One region of the Solibacillus sp. iso_87 genome, then DNA from elsewhere that is predicted to be linked to it. Evidence: riboswitches for the same ligand, from Rfam matches in the RefSeq annotation. Region 1 holds a riboswitch; the other holds the start of a gene.
The links. Region 1 has a riboswitch for thiamine pyrophosphate ahead of AC0VXV_RS10755 (3-oxoacyl-ACP reductase). Riboswitches for the same ligand answer to the same signal wherever they lie in the genome.
Positions count from the first base shown of each region.

Region 2: it holds a riboswitch for thiamine pyrophosphate, as region 1 does, so the genes downstream of both, thiW (energy coupling factor transporter S component ThiW) here and AC0VXV_RS10755 (3-oxoacyl-ACP reductase) in region 1, are expected to answer to the same signal.

Region 1 is NZ_CM149656.1:2,142,844-2,150,743, reverse strand. It holds gene AC0VXV_RS10775 (hypothetical protein) at 1-64, opposite strand, end outside; gene AC0VXV_RS10770 (hypothetical protein) at 343-504, shown strand; gene AC0VXV_RS10765 (DUF6609 family protein) at 620-1,147, shown strand; gene AC0VXV_RS10760 (IS3 family transposase) at 1,571-1,726, shown strand; TPP riboswitch at 1,822-1,919, shown strand; TPP riboswitch at 1,976-2,074, shown strand; gene AC0VXV_RS10755 (3-oxoacyl-ACP reductase) at 2,248-3,009, shown strand; gene AC0VXV_RS10750 (winged helix-turn-helix domain-containing protein) at 3,239-3,502, opposite strand; gene AC0VXV_RS10745 (hypothetical protein) at 3,656-3,754, shown strand; gene AC0VXV_RS10740 (hypothetical protein) at 4,552-4,833, shown strand; partial or broken gene AC0VXV_RS10735 (IS3 family transposase) at 5,096-5,218, shown strand; partial or broken gene AC0VXV_RS10730 (transposase) at 5,251-5,750, opposite strand; gene AC0VXV_RS10725 (RhaT/GlcU family sugar-proton symporter) at 6,398-7,249, shown strand; gene gdh (glucose 1-dehydrogenase) at 7,292-7,900, shown strand, end outside.
Region 2 is NZ_CM149656.1:3,073,263-3,081,162, reverse strand. It holds gene AC0VXV_RS15770 (transporter substrate-binding domain-containing protein) at 1-50, shown strand, start outside; gene AC0VXV_RS15765 (amino acid ABC transporter permease) at 113-772, shown strand; gene AC0VXV_RS15760 (amino acid ABC transporter ATP-binding protein) at 809-1,549, shown strand; gene AC0VXV_RS15755 (S-ribosylhomocysteine lyase) at 1,565-2,035, shown strand; gene AC0VXV_RS15750 (SRPBCC family protein) at 2,177-2,674, shown strand; gene AC0VXV_RS15745 (VOC family protein) at 2,794-3,192, shown strand; gene thiW (energy coupling factor transporter S component ThiW) at 3,412-3,918, opposite strand; TPP riboswitch at 4,010-4,099, opposite strand; gene AC0VXV_RS15735 (cupin domain-containing protein) at 4,220-4,792, opposite strand; gene AC0VXV_RS15730 (methyl-accepting chemotaxis protein) at 5,225-6,943, opposite strand; gene AC0VXV_RS15725 (alanine/glycine:cation symporter family protein) at 7,350-7,900, opposite strand, start outside.

The DNA of each region.
Region 1 (7,900 bases):
CATTGGAAGGAGTTTGTGGTTGTGGTTTTCTCTTCTTTTTCTTACTCATTCTTTTCCTATCCATAGTTAACCCCTCTTCAACTTTAATATAAAAGAGAACGGAGATTCCCCAATCCTCTTGGTACTACAACTCTTTATTTTACCAATTCATTTATCATTTTACCTTTCTTGGCATACAGTTCTATTTTACCGGTACATTCTGTAATAGGTAAGTAATATACTTATATGCCTTTGTTTTAAAGATATCGAATTTAAGTAGGATATAACGAAGTAATTATTCCATCCTTATTAATAGGCGCCTTACTTCATGTACCTATTTAGTTATGGGACGGTTATTGGTTTATGATTTTTATAGTTCCAGGTACAGAAGATTATGTGCTAATCGGTATATCAGAAAAGAAAATTATGCATTTTAGACCGAGTAAGCAAACTCCTGATCCAACAATACCATACGGTGAAATTATATTGGATAGCCCGGAAGTTCTCCGGATGAATACGGACTAAAACAAGGCAAAGATCAACAATTGGGCGCAATTCTTGCAAGAGGAATTGTGCTTTAATGGAGTACCATGAAAAGTTGAATACTTTAATAATCGATTCTTTGATTGGGGGAATCTTCATGTCAAATCAGATTATTGGAGTATGGTTAATTTATATAGGTGCAATTATAATAGTTTCGGCAATAAGTGGCGGTGATTTAACAATACAACCTTTCGTCCTTGGGTTTGGCGGCTTTTTCGGTTATCTAATAATTTTTATGTTACCGTATATAAATCGCCAACTAGCATACGGTAAAAATTCGAAATTTCAAGATAAAATAGATAATATAAACGTAATAATAACAATTATTTTATGCACCCTTTGTGGTTTGTTTATTGGCTTTGAAAATTCAAGATTGGTATGGTTGTCTATTTTAATTGTCATTGGTATACATTTTTTCGCTTTTTACTTTTCCCAAGGAAAATGGATGATAGTTTTAGGAATATTAGCAATAACAAATGGGGTATTGGGTATTATTTTCTTTAACATTCCTTTTTTAGTATTTGCCTCAATAGATGGGTTAATAAAAATTGTTATTGGTTTTAAAATGCTATTTATGAAACAAAATTTTGAAAAGCATTATATTTCTAGCGAACAGTTGCGTTAGCTAAAAAAGGAGCACTCTCATAAGGTGCTTACCTTTTTCAACCACATAAACAAAAAATCTTTAGGTGGCCATATGAAGAAGGTGTAGCATTATAATAAAGTTCGATTAAAAGATAGTTTGTACAATCTCTAACTTCAACTCGTTTGAATAAATATTATTTTTTCTCGACACAGAAAAATCCCCTTTAAGTAAAATGTTTACCGACAGCGTACTGAAGGTTTTTTAACATTGTCTACTTAAAGGGGATAATATCAAGCTTTGTTTCAAAACAGTTGGTTTCTTTCTATATAATAACGTTCGGGCTACTATAAGTGGCTTAAAAATGGCAAAGTATCGTTACGTAAACATAATGATATTGTTTTAAAGGAGCAAATATTAGCGATTCATCAAACGCACAAAATGTATGGGTATCCACGCATGTAAATCGCTTTACGAGACAAAGGCTTTCTTGTGAATCATAAGAAAGTCTATCGACTAATGAGTGAGTTGGGTATTCAATCGATTATTTGTAAAAAGAGTCGCGTATGGGGCAACCATCTTATTAGCAAACCTTTAGCTAATCAGGATACAAACGATTGAGTGGGATAATTCTAGGCTGCTTGTAGTAATGTAGTATTTAAGTAAAAAGTGTACTTGTTAAGAACAGCATATTTTGATAGAATCAAGCTAATTAAATGCATTTGCAGGGGGACACATTTGTGTTGAGAAGGTAGAACCTGACCCTTAGAACCTGACCGTTAATACGGACGTAGGGAGCAAAGTACATATTTTTTTTTTGTACTTACTATGGCTCCGCGTAATTTACGTGGAGCTTTTCTTTTGCAAATACTTTAATTGCAGGGGGACACATTCGTGTTGAGAAGGTTAAAACCTGACCCTTAGAACCTGACAGTTAACACTGACGTAGGGAGCAATTATAGGTGTAGTATACACTTTTTTAGCGTCTCTATAGTAATAGAGGCGTTTTTTTGCTCTTACAGAATCTAATGAGGAGGTAACCGTATTTAGTTTTGCGGAAATTTAAGTCGGATGGCTTTTTGTCTTTCCGTCATTTACGAATATCAAACAATTATACAAAAATTAGACAAGGGGAAATGATGATGAAATTACATGAACAAACCGTTTTAGTTACAGGTGCAAGTAGAGGTGTTGGAGAAGAACTCGTAAAAGCATTTGTCAAAGAGGGGGCTAATGTCGTACTGAATTATTATAAGAGTGAAGAAAAAGCGCAACGTTTAGCACAAAGTCTGGGTTCTCAGGTTATCGCTTTACAAGCAGATATCCGCAACCAACAAGAAGTTCAGCAAATGGTCGAAAAGGCAAAGCAATATTTTCATACGCCGATTACAACCATTGTCAATAATGCGTTGATTGATTTCGAATTTAATCCACTCACACAAAAAAATGTGTTTGAGCTTCAATGGACCGATTACAATAAGCAATTTGAAGGAACGATTAAGGGTGCTTTGAACAGTATTCAAGCATGTATTCAGGATATGAAAGAACTAGAATTTGGTCGTATTATCAATATTGGGACAAACTTATTTCAACATCCGGTAGTAGCTTATCATGAATACACAACAGCTAAAGCGGCATTGCTCGGATTTACACGTAACATGGCGAAAGAGTTAGGGGCGTATGGCGTTACAGTCAATATGATGTCTGGTGGACTTTTAAAACAAACGGATGCGAGTAAAGTGACAACAGCAGAAGTATTTCAATTGATTGAAACCACAACCCCTTTACAAAGAGTGACAACACCAAAAGAATTAGCGGAAGTGGCATTATTCTTTGCATCTCCTTGGGGGAGTGCCATCACTGGACAAAATTTAGTCGTTGATGGCGGTCTTGTAATGGATTAGAAACCAGCTTGTATCTCTCTTTTAGATGTAAATATAAGGGGGGGCAATAAGTTAAAGTGGGATGAGGTAAATATAATATTTATTTAAGGAAAACTTATTATGAACTGTGATTTTAAAATAATAGGTATATATATGTTGAACAATAGGACTATATTGTTGAGCAATTTTTTCTTGAGGAGGATATAGTACTGGTGTTTGCATCCTTGGACCGACGCTAAAAGGTATTCATTTAACTGATGACACAAATTAACCCCCATTCAATTTGAATAGGGGGTGATAGTATGTCAATGTCTATTACTATCATGTAGCGAAGAAGGTTACTATCAACCTCAATTTTTTTACGTAGGGTTGCCATAAATACTCTAAGAAATGCTACATTGTTCTCCCAGCTATTTCCCCAAATTTCTTTTGTAATGTAATTATGGGTTAACACGTTACCTATATTTTTAGAAAGTAAAACCAGTAATTTGTATTCAATAGGTGTTAAATGCAGCTCTTTACCATTTAAATAAGCACAACCAGCAGCATAATCAATAGCAAGATCCCCGTTAGGGAAATAAGGATTTTGATGTGGATTTTCTGAGCTGCTAAAGCTATATATAGTTCACTTCTAGGGGGCATTTTTATTGGAGTTGGAAATGGATTGATGTTAAATTTTCAGACAAGTACGGGAGGAACGGATTTTATTGCCCAGTTTTTATGTGACAAGACGGGGATAAATGTAGGGATATATCTTGCTTATTGATTCAATAATAATAATTATTGGTGGTTTGTTATTATCTTCAGAGACTTTTTATTTCTCCATTATCACTATACTTTCAATTGGTATTACTACGAGTTTTATTACAAGTAGAAAAGGGCATGTTTTCGACACTAATAAATGAGGTGACAGGGAGAAACTATGGGGATTTTATACACTATGGCTATTTTTTATTTTCCTTCGTCTTGGAATAAACCATAGATATCCCACTAGCAATTACAATTGATTAGTATTGTAAGTGTCAAAATAATCACCCCGGTATCAATTTTTTAATTATATTGCACAACTATTAAGTATTCAAAATAACTTTATGAGCCATTACAAACAAATTACTTGCCATACGATTACCCAATATATAAGAGCACTTATTTTTAACACAAAATAAAAATGAGAGGCTACAGTAACTAAAGAGAAATTTAGCGAAGAGTATCTGGATGAATGCCAGTGCTCTTTTTTACATTCAGAATAAGATGATTATATAAAAAGATATCATGGTGAGGAGAATAATTAATTGACTACTACATTAAGGTGTCAAGAATGCGAAAGACCGGCACGAATACTAAAAAAGACCAGGGAACTTTCCCGGAATGGAAATTTTATTGTAAAGAAGCTTTATAAACGTATTTGTCTATGTGATGGTGAAATTAAACTTGCGATGGAATAGGGCTTTGAATAGTGCGTATTGCTATTCCTCCGGCGGTACGTGCTATTGAGAGTTCATGAATGTTTTGTTTGTACTCCCACTTAGTTTTATTACTGGACTATAGGAGGTGGTAAATAATATGGATTGGTTAGAGAAGGCTGCAGAAAACTATGCAAAAATTAAAAAGGCTCAAGAAAACCAGAAACAAATAATAAAAATTTATCCAATAAAGGTAAGAGAATTATGGGCTTCCTTTAAACAGATGCACGATACTATTGGTAGCAAATTTGGTAATTCCATTATTTTTCCGAGCAACCCCTTTCATATGGAATCAGTAATAGGTATTGTTTCAATTAGAGGAAGAGCAAAGCAAGTTAGCAAGGCTGTCGGATACTACGGTTCAGTTATAATTACTATCTAATATATTAATAAACAAGGTAAAATTCAAACAGAACGAACTGTGGCTTTGAAATAAAGTTCGATAATTTATAATAGAGTCTGATTATTTTTAATAAAGTTCGATAATTTGTAAAAAAGTTTGATTAAATTCCTGTGTAGATAGTCAAGTTATTTTCTTATTCCACAATTCTTGTTCAAAAGTAAAGCTGTAGCAGATCAATTAGTCGAATTGAAATTAACTTTCCATAAGGGGAACGCCATTGACAGCCGAGTTTAAGGAGTTTCCTATCCTACATAGTGATCGAGGATATCAATATACATCAAAAGAATTCAAGCGAATCATAGAGAAAGCAAATGTGACACATAGTATGTCGAAAGTCGGCCGCTGTATTGATAATGGACCGATAGCGTACTAAACACTTTAACCCCAGCTCTTTCATTTGGTGATTTTTCCTTGGCTTGAACTAAGGCATTCAACTTTTTTAAATACTCGTTTTCCATGCGTAGACGGTTGATCCTTGCTTGAAGTGCTTCAGGTGAACCTTCTACAAGTGCTTGTTTTGGTTGTTTAGTCGAGTCTTTTTTCATGGATAGACGCCCCTTTTTCTTTGGCTGAAGGGCATCTTCAAATAATATTTCGAATTGGTTTTTCCAATTACGTATAGACGAACTAGCTGCTATATTGAAAAAAGCTGCCGTTTCGTGTAAGGATGTACCGTGTTCAGTCATATAATTAAGTACGTCTAGTTTAAACGCTTTTGTATAATTTGTATATCGTCTGACATACACTTTTACTCCGTTATTTTGATATTGTTTTACTAAAGTTAATAAATACCGGTGTGAAATACCAAAATCCCCAGCTACCGTTCTTGAGCTTTCCTTGCCATTTACATATCGTTGAACCGCTGCTAGTTTATCTTCTGGACTCATTCTAGCCATAGAAAAACTGCACCTCCTTGTTAGATGTGTCTAACAAGGAGGTGCAGTTCATGTTTGGGAGTATTGCTGAATTTCAAAGCGTTTAGGTCACGCCAACCCTAAAATCACATTGGAATTCTATGCACACCTATTGCCGAGTGCAGATAATGACATTGCAGACATTTTTCACAATGCTATCCAAAGTAACACTAAATAATTGGAAAAAATCCTGCGGACAAATCCAAAAAATCAGGCATAAAGTAGAAAGTCTCTCAAAAAGGAAAAGCCCATTAACGTTGATATGATAACGTGTATTCGATGAAGAAAACCCTTGGTATATTATCTTTTGTTCTTCTTAGTATCTTTCTTACTAACCATGAAATTGTTAAAGAAAAACTCCGAACATTTATAAAATAACCTAATTTAACTCGGTTTACTTTAATCGTACACCCTTCAATAATTACGTAATCCTCTAATTTTACAACTCTTGCCGAAATATCCGGTCCAGTCACGTAATTTTTAATTACTTAAAAATCTTTGAATTTATAGTAAACATAAGAAATAATTATTGACAAAAAAATCTAGGCTTATTGTACATAACATGTCTAATTTAGCAGAAGATAAGGATAGGCATTTATCAAGAGTGTGAGAAAGGAGGTTAGCATCAAATGGATATACTTTTGGCCATACTACCTGCCATTTTCTGGGGAAGTATCGTCTTATTCAATGTTAAGTTAGGTGGAGGTCCATATACTCAAACGCTTGGGACTACAATAGGCGCACTGATTTTTTCAACTATTATTTATATTGTAGTCCATCCACCATTAACACCACTTATTTTTATTGTAGGGATTGTTTCTGGTTTGTTTTGGGCACTAGGACAAAGTAATCAGTTAAAATCAATTGACTATATTGGCGTTTCAAAAACGATGCCAATTTCTACTGGTATGCAGTTAGTGTCCACAGCTTTGTTTGGTGTAATTGTTTTCCGTGAATGGTCAACGACAAAAACGATTATTTTAGGTGTATTAGCTCTTATTTTCATTGTGATTGGTATCGTGTTAACAACACTGGAAAGTGAGAAAAACAAAGAGCAATCTGGGCAATTTAAAAAAGGGATTATTACATTGATTATTTCCACAATCGGTTACTTGGTTTATGTAGTGGTAGCTCGTTTATTTAATGTAAGCGGCTGGTCCGCTTTATTTCCACAAGCCATTGGTATGGTAATTGGTGGGCTTATACTTACTTATAAGCATAAACCTTTTAATAAATACGTAATTCGCAATATTATTCCTGGTCTGATCTGGGCAGCTGGGAATATGTTCTTATTCATTTCTCAACCTAAAGTAGGGGTTGCCACAAGTTTCTCATTATCACAAATGGGAATCGTAATTTCAACTCTTGGCGGCATTTTCATAATAGGAGAAAAAAAGACAAGAAGTCAGCTTATATCTATTTCAATTGGTATAATACTTATCGTTTTAGGTGGAGTGTTTCTCGGAATGGCGAAAAGTTAATAGTGGTACGTATTAATAAATAAAAATATGGGAGGAATTATTTTGTATACTGACTTAAAAGATAAAGTAGTCGTTATCACTGGTGGTTCAACGGGTTTAGGACGCGCAATGGCCATTCGGTTTGGTAAAGAGCAATCAAAAGTTGTTATCAACTATTACAAAAATGAAGTGGAAGCAGTAGAGGTAAAAAAAGATGTAGAAGAAGCAGGCGGACAAGCTATTATCGTTCAAGGTGATGTAACAAAAGAAGAAGATGTAGTGAATCTTGTTCAAACTGCAATCAAAGAATTTGGTACTTTGGACGTTATGATCAATAATGCTGGTGTTGAAAGCCCATCACCTTCTCACGAGTTATCACTAGAGAATTGGAACAAAGTAATCGATACCAATTTAACAGGTGCTTTCTTAGGAAGCCGTGAAGCAATAAAGTACTTTGTTGAAAATGATATAAAAGGTAACGTTATTAATATGTCTAGCGTTCACGAAATGATTCCATGGCCATTATTTGTTCACTATGCAGCAAGTAAAGGCGGTATTAAACTAATGTCCGAAACTTTAGCCCTTGAATATGCGCCAAAAGGTATCCGTGTTAATAACATTGGACCAGGTGCAATGAATACGCCAATCAATGCAGAAAAATTTGCTGATCCA
Region 2 (7,900 bases), 930 kb from region 1:
AAGCAATTTCGGAAAAATATTTCGGTGAAAATGTTATTTCAAACAACTAATGGAAAGGTCGTTTCGACGGCCTTTTTTACGTGGATTTAACTATAGAAAGGAGTGTTAGTGGATGAGTAGAGAAATGGATATTTTACTTAACTCGATCTGGCCGATTTTAAAAGCAGGACTTCTTGTTACCATTCCGCTATCGCTCATTGCCTTTGCCATAGCATTAGTCATCGCAGTCGTGACGGCACTGGCTAGAATCTCAAACTATAAAGTATTACGCTGGATTTTCGGTACTTACGTCTGGGTATTTCGTGGAACACCATTATTGGTGACATTGTTTATCGTATTCTTCGGTCTTCCGAAATTGGGGATTACTCTTGATGCATGGACAGCGGCTATTATTACATTCTCTCTGAATACGGGCGCCTATGCATCTGAATCGATTCGAGCTTCGATTTTGGCCATCCCAAAAGGACAATGGGAAGCAGCAGAATCTCTCGGTATGACGTATTGGCAAATGATGCGACGAGTTATCGCACCGCAGACTGTCCGAATTTCATTGCCTTCAGTAGCCAATGATTTTATCGATTTAGTGAAAGGCACATCCTTAGTTGCGAGTATCACACTGGCGGACTTATTCATGGTCGGGCAGCAAATTACCGCACGTACATATGAGCCGCTAATGATTTATTCACTTTGTGCGGTCATCTATTTAATCTTTATTAGTATATTGATGGTCATTCAAGGCCGCCTGGAAAAGTACGCATCGAAGTATGTATAAGAGTGTCAAGTGAAGCGCTAGAAGGGAGGGCTTATTATCGTACAATTTCAGCAAATGTCGAAGTTCTTTGGCGAGAACGAGGCATTGAAAAATATCAATTTAACATTTCATGAAGGCGAAACAACAGTTATTTTAGGTCCATCCGGTTCAGGGAAGTCAACGCTGTTACGCTGTATCAATTTATTGGAGCGACCTGAAAAAGGAATTTTGACAGTCGGCAACCAGACAGTTGAACTGAACAAGCCGATCTCTCAAAAGAACCTACTTTCAATTCGTCAAAATTCGGCGATGGTATTCCAAAGCTTTAATCTGTTTCCGCATATGAAGGTGCTTGAAAATGTGATGGAAGGGCCGGTTACCGTTTTAAGGAAAGATAAAGCGGCTGCAAGACAAAAGGCGCAGCAATTATTGAAGAAGGTTGGCCTGAGTCATAAAACAGATCAGTATCCTTCGCAACTATCCGGCGGGCAGCAGCAGCGTGTCGCCATTGCAAGAGCATTGGCAATGGAGCCGCAGTTTTTACTGTTCGATGAGCCGACGAGTGCACTGGATCCCGAGCTTGAGGGGGAAGTGCTGAAGGTGCTGAAGGATTTGGCGGAGGAAGGCAAGTCGATGATTATCGTAACGCATAACCTAAATTTCGCGCGTGAAGTGGCGGACCGGATTTTATTTCTGGAAAACGGCGAAATCGGCTATGACGGTGTAACCGAAAACTTCTTTACAGCGAACAACAACGAACGGATTCAACAATTTATAAAATCTATGCAATTTATCTAACTAGGGGGATTCAACATGCCAACAGAGAAAACAAATGTAGAGAGCTTTGATTTAGACCATACGAAAGTAGTGGCACCATACGTACGACTTGCCGGTACAAAAACAGGAGCGAAAGGCGACGTCGTAACAAAATACGATATCCGTTTTAAACAGCCGAACAAGGCACATATGGAAATGCCGTCATTACACTCTTTAGAGCACTTAATGGCAGATCGTATCCGCAATCATAGTGAGGATGTCGTTGATTTATCGCCAATGGGCTGCCAAACAGGCTTTTACCTGGCATTACTGAACTACAATGACTATGACGGAGTATTAACGATTATTGAAAATACGTTGAAAGATGTGCTGAAGGCAGAGTCAGTACCAGCATGTAATGAAGTACAATGCGGCTGGGCGGCAAGCCATAGCTTAGAAGGCGCAAAAGCATTGGCTGAAGAATTTTTAGCAGGCCGCGCTGAGTGGCATGTCGTTTTCGGAGAATAATTGATGAAGCAAGTCTCCTGTGAGGGTTTTCTCGCAGGAGACTATTTTATATGGGGAAGAATATTGGAGCAATTGGTTTAAATATTCTTGTAAATAGGTTATTAATAAACTAATAACAGAGTACCCAAAAGGAGAATATTGATGAACAATATCTCAACGACAAATTTAACGATGAAAAGAGAATTTAATGTAAAGCCTGAAAAAGTGTTTGATGCATGGCTGAATCCTTTCATGATGAAAAAGTGGTTCTTTACATTAGAAGGAACGAACAAGGTCGCACAAAATGACCCGAAAGTAGGGGGGACTTGGGAAATCGTAGACCACAGAAAGGGAGTGGACTACCGAGCAATCGGAGAGTACTTTGAAATCGATCCTTCTAAAAAAATCGTGTTCACTTTTAAAATGCCGCAATTCAGCGAGCTGGCAGATACGATTACAGTGGAGCTGAAGGAAATGGGGCAAGGCTGTGAAAGGACGTTTACCCAATTGATCCATGTTGAGAACGAAGAGAATTGGACAGATGCTGATACCGTAAAAGCCCTAGACGAAATGCGAGAAGGTACGGAACAAGGGTGGAATTTAATGTTCATGGGGCTGAAGGAATTAGTGGAGACAGGAAAAGTGAGCTATCAAGGTTAGAGTACGCAGAATGAAACATGATCAAAAAAGCATCTCCGGAACGAGGTGATGCCCTTTAAATTGTGGGAAGGAAAGTTCGCGAAATACTTGATTTTAGTGAAAGAAGGGGGAAGGTAACGATGAAAAGTGCAAAACCATTTTTAATGTTCCAAGGCGGCGTTGCAGAAGAAGCGATGAAATTCTATACATCCATTATGGCAGATACGAAAATTACGAGCATTGTCCGCTATGGTGCAAATGAAGGCGGAGACGAAGGAACAGTCATGCAAGCTACTTTTTCGATAAAAGGACAGGAATATATGTGCATTGACAGTAATTTAAAACATGAATTTGACTTCACGCCGTCATTCTCTATTTTTATTACATGTGATACGGAAGAAGAAATCGACGAACTTTATGAAAAATTGCTTGAAGGTGGTCATCCGCTAATGCCACTCGGTGATTACGGTTTCAGTAAAAAGTTCGGCTGGCTAAATGACCGTTTTGGCGTATCGTGGCAGTTAAATCTACCTAATTAAACTTTGCGTCGGGTGTATCAATTGGTGTGGCGCGATAGACCCGGCGCTCGTTTTCTAATAAAGGGCTTAGTTGTTCTAATATAGTCTGAAATCTTCTAATAAAAACGATATGCCAGTGCAAAAAACTCTCATAAAATCCGGTCCTGAGTTCAGTTCTAATAACCGCCTCAACTATTCTATAAAACCCTCTGACAAACTATACCATCTCAGATCATTCACTCACCCGGCATTCTGATAAAGCATCCCGCCAAATGCCCTGTTTCTTACCATGATCTTCAGCAAACCATAGCCTAAAAGCGCTCCTGCAAACGAACTCATCATAAATGCCGGGACAAAACCGAACAGCGCCGCTTCTTGTCCTAAAAATAAAATGGCAATCGGATAAGTAGCCATCGCACCGAGCAACCCTGTGCCGATCACTTCACCTACCGCTGCAAACGATAACTTCTTCGTTTTCGCAAATAGAAACGCGGCGAGAAGTGCACCAATCATACTTCCCGGATAAGCGAATAAACTACCTGTCCCCATCAAGTTTCTCAACGTCGACGTAAGAAACGCCTGTAATACCGCATACCATGGACCGAGCAGTACAGCCGATACGACATTGGCAAAGTGCTGAATCGGAAATATTTTGGCAAAACCTAATGGAATATACACCATACTGCTGAGAATCGTTGTAATCGCTGCGATAATCGCTGAGTATGTAAGCTTTCTCGTTTTATTCATTTCTACCTTCCTTTACAATAATTTTTTGCAACAAAAAAACCACTTTCAACTATAGAAAGTGGTATCGTAGCCTATACAAAAAAATAAAAATAGGGGGTCGACACTACTTTCCTACGCTAGTATTACCTAGATCAGGTGCAAAGGGTACTTCTCAGCCAAAAAGGCGCCCCTAGTAGTTTTCATATTCAATTACGAGCAGATTTTCTTCTGCCAATACTGGTTTAATTTCACAGTTATCATAACATGGCCATCTCAGTATGCAAATGGTTTTTTGTAATTTAATTCCTTTGACCGAGAAAAATTATTGCTGATACCCGCCGCCATAGTTGCCGGGCTGGGCATGTTGCCACGGATTTGGCGGACCGATGAAAGTATTTGGTCTGACAGGGGCAACTGCCTGCGTCCATAAATTTTCGTTCATTCCATATGTGTGGGCCATAATATTTGAAGGTGTCAGCTTGAGCAGATCAGAACCTAAAATGACTTCCGGTGTCGGAGCATTGAATATGGCGAGCAGATGCGTGTTGTTTTGCGTAGCGACTTCGTAATGCCACCACCCTTCAGGAACGTTCGCCACTTGACCGGGAGTAATCGGGAAATGCATAAGCTGTTTCGTAAACGGATTCAAGATCGAAACAACCGCACTTCCCGTAATACAGTAGACAAGTTCCGCCGCATTTTGATGGTAATGAGGCTCAATGACATTGTTGGCATTGAGATAAATATCGAGTAATGATACATTATCAAGCGTATTTAACTGGTTTATGCCCAATAGATTAATAAAATTATGCTGATCTTTAATGAATAATGGGTTTTTATTAACATCGAATGTAAACTGTGTATGCGGCGATGTGTAATCAATAGTCGGACTCAAAATTTCACCTCTTTTATTGTTGTAGTTAACGTATGCATTAATATATCTTTTCGTGCTTAGGCATATTCAGGAAAGCGCTGATCACTAAACTTTCATTTAAAAATACACATATAATGCATTAAAAATCTTGAAAATCAGCATACATAGTGGGACCCCACATATCCGGAGTGAAGCAATCCGGTTTAGGTCGAGAATTTGGATCACACTCATTTGCTGCGTATACAGAACTACAAGACCTGACTGTTCCAAAGAGCGGCGAATTGCCGTATTTTCCTGAATAACAGAAAAAGAAGACATAGGTAAAGGAAACTGAAACCTACGCCTTCTTTTTGTCATTCTGCCAAAGGGTCGTATTGACGCAAAAAAAGGAAATTGGACTATTTCTCTGTAGTTGAATGAGAAATAGTCCTAATAAGTGATTATCGTGTACTATTATTTATGGGTTTTAAAAGTGGCAACCAGCTCGTTTAATTCTTCCGCTAAATTTGCCAGTGCTTGTGTTGTTGCGGCTGTTTCTTCGCTTGCGGCGGCGACTTCTTCACTTGTGCCAGTAATGCTTTGTACCGCGTTCATTATATCATTGGACTGCGCGGATTGCTGAGAGCTTGCAGAGGCAATACTTTCAATCGAGTTCATCACATTGGCTGAATGGGAAGATTGCTTGGCACTCGCTGAAGCGATCTCCATTGTTTTTTCGTTTGCCTGTGTCATCATTTCTGCGATATGTGTAAAGGCTTGTTCAGTACGTTTTGTTGTTTCTACACCTTCAGCTACTGCAATGGCACTGAGGGAAGTATTTTTCTGGATGCCTTTAATAATAGAAGTGATTTCTTTTGTGGCTTCGCTGGATTGCTCTGCCAGTTTCCGTACTTCGTCTGCAACAACCGCAAAACCTTTTCCGTTTTCACCAGCCCGTGCTGCTTCAATAGCTGCATTTAATGCAAGCAGGTTTGTCTGACTTGCGATTGTATCGATTACTTTAATAATATCATCAATGCGAGCTGCATCTTTTTCGAGGAGTGCCATCTGCGTACTGATACTTTCCATACCCTGAATTGATTCCTGTACGACTTTACTGCCGTCTTTGGCTGTAGTCGTAAGTTTCTCGGTCAATACGGCTGTATCATTCGTGTTTTCCGCTACGGCATTAATGGCCGTATTTAACTCTCCGAACAATTCCCTCATCGTTTGCGCATCATGTTCCTGACTATGTGCGCCTTTTACAATCTCTTTAAACAGTTCGTTAATTTTTTGTGAATCATTTGCCTGTGTTGATGCACTGCCAGCCACTTCCTCGGTTGTGGCAGATATTTCCTGAGCAGAAGCAGAAACACTCTCTGCTGACTGAAGGATACCTTCTACGGTCCTACGTAGATTGTTTACCATCTTATTCACTGAACGGGCCAAATCACCAACTTCATCTTTTGAATGAATTGTAGTGCTTGCTGTTAAATCTCCATTTGCGACTGTCTCAACCAGTTCGGATACTTCTTTTAATGGTTTCGAAATAAGTCTGGAAATGACCGCACCCAGCCCAATGTTGACTAGAACAGATAGACCGATAAGTATTATAGTAAATGTTCTTGAAGAACTATATATTTCGTCTGACTCTTGATCCGTAGCGTCAGCTAAACTGATATTCAGATTGATCAGCTCATTGATATAACCCTGAACTGCATTTCCGGATTCATTAAATTCCTGAGCCATTTTTAAATAGTTGTCAATATTATTTGCGTAAGCATAATTAACGGCTGTCTCGTATAAAGACAAATATTCGTCGAATTCAGGATGAAATTGATCAAGAATGACTTGTTCTTCCGGAGTAATTTCACCATCTTCGTATTCCACTATATTATTCTTTATATCTTGAATAATCTGCAACCGTATATCATTAAATGTATCTTTTTGTTCTTCTGTTTGCGCAACGAAGACCATGTCGCGGATCTGGACACGAAGGCGTTGGTAATCTGTTTCCACTGTCCCCAGGTCAGTTATTGGTAGAACACGTTCGTCGTACATAATACCTATTTGTTCTTCCATTTTATTCAAATTAATCAAACCAGTTATTCCCACTGCACCTAAAACGATGTTCATGAAAAGAAACGTAATGATCAACTTGACAGATGTTTTTAAATCTTTAAACCATTTCATCCTGTTACCTCTGCTCTCTTGATAATATTAAAATACATAATTTATTACAGAATTTATAGGAATACGACGAATTTTATTGTTTAAAAATAATTTAAGTGTACACCATATAATTTCATGCCAACTTTAGTATTATACACACTGTTGTTATGATAAAAAAGTACTATTTTAGAAAAAATAAAAAAATAAAAAAGTTACAGTGATTTTAAACAAAGTATTAAAACAAGGTTTACACATTCAGAATTGTAGATAAGGTTAAGATTTTACTTTAGCTCTGTACACTAGGAGGAACCTCCTCGGAGTCGGTCCGTAAAATGGAGTCATATATAGAGGATGGAAATGGGGAATTAGAAGCAATAACATAGAAGCTGACCATAACCGATACATTTGGCGATGGTCAGCCTAATACTTATTCAGAAAACGGATTCGGTACTGGTTGCAGACGCTCTTGGACTTTCTTCGCAACGACCGTTTTTCCTTTTGAAGGAACGGTATTTGGTATCGAAGATCTTGCTTCGAGGTCTTCCCAGAAGTCCGCGTTTTTAATCCCTAACACTAACGGGTTGAACGTTGGGTTAAGCCCCAAGCGTTTTTGCGTATCGTAATCTTTCAGTGCTATTAAAGCAGTTTTAGAAAGAAGTACAATTGTAATAACGTTTACCCAGCCGAGCATCCCGACACCTAAATCGGTAATCGCCCAAATTAGTGTAGCCGAATTCACTGCACCGAAAATAACCATACCTAGAAGGCAGATGCGGGCAGTATGCGTAATGACTTTGCCTGCTTTGCCGATATTCAACATTTCTTTAATGAAGGCAATATTTGTATCCATTTTGTAGAAGTACGTAATTAACGTAGTAAAACAGAACAGGAATAATGAAATTGTCATAAAGTACTGGCCGAATGTCGGAGAAATCAGTGTACTCATCGCAGACTGTGTATAAACTTCAGGATTAGCAC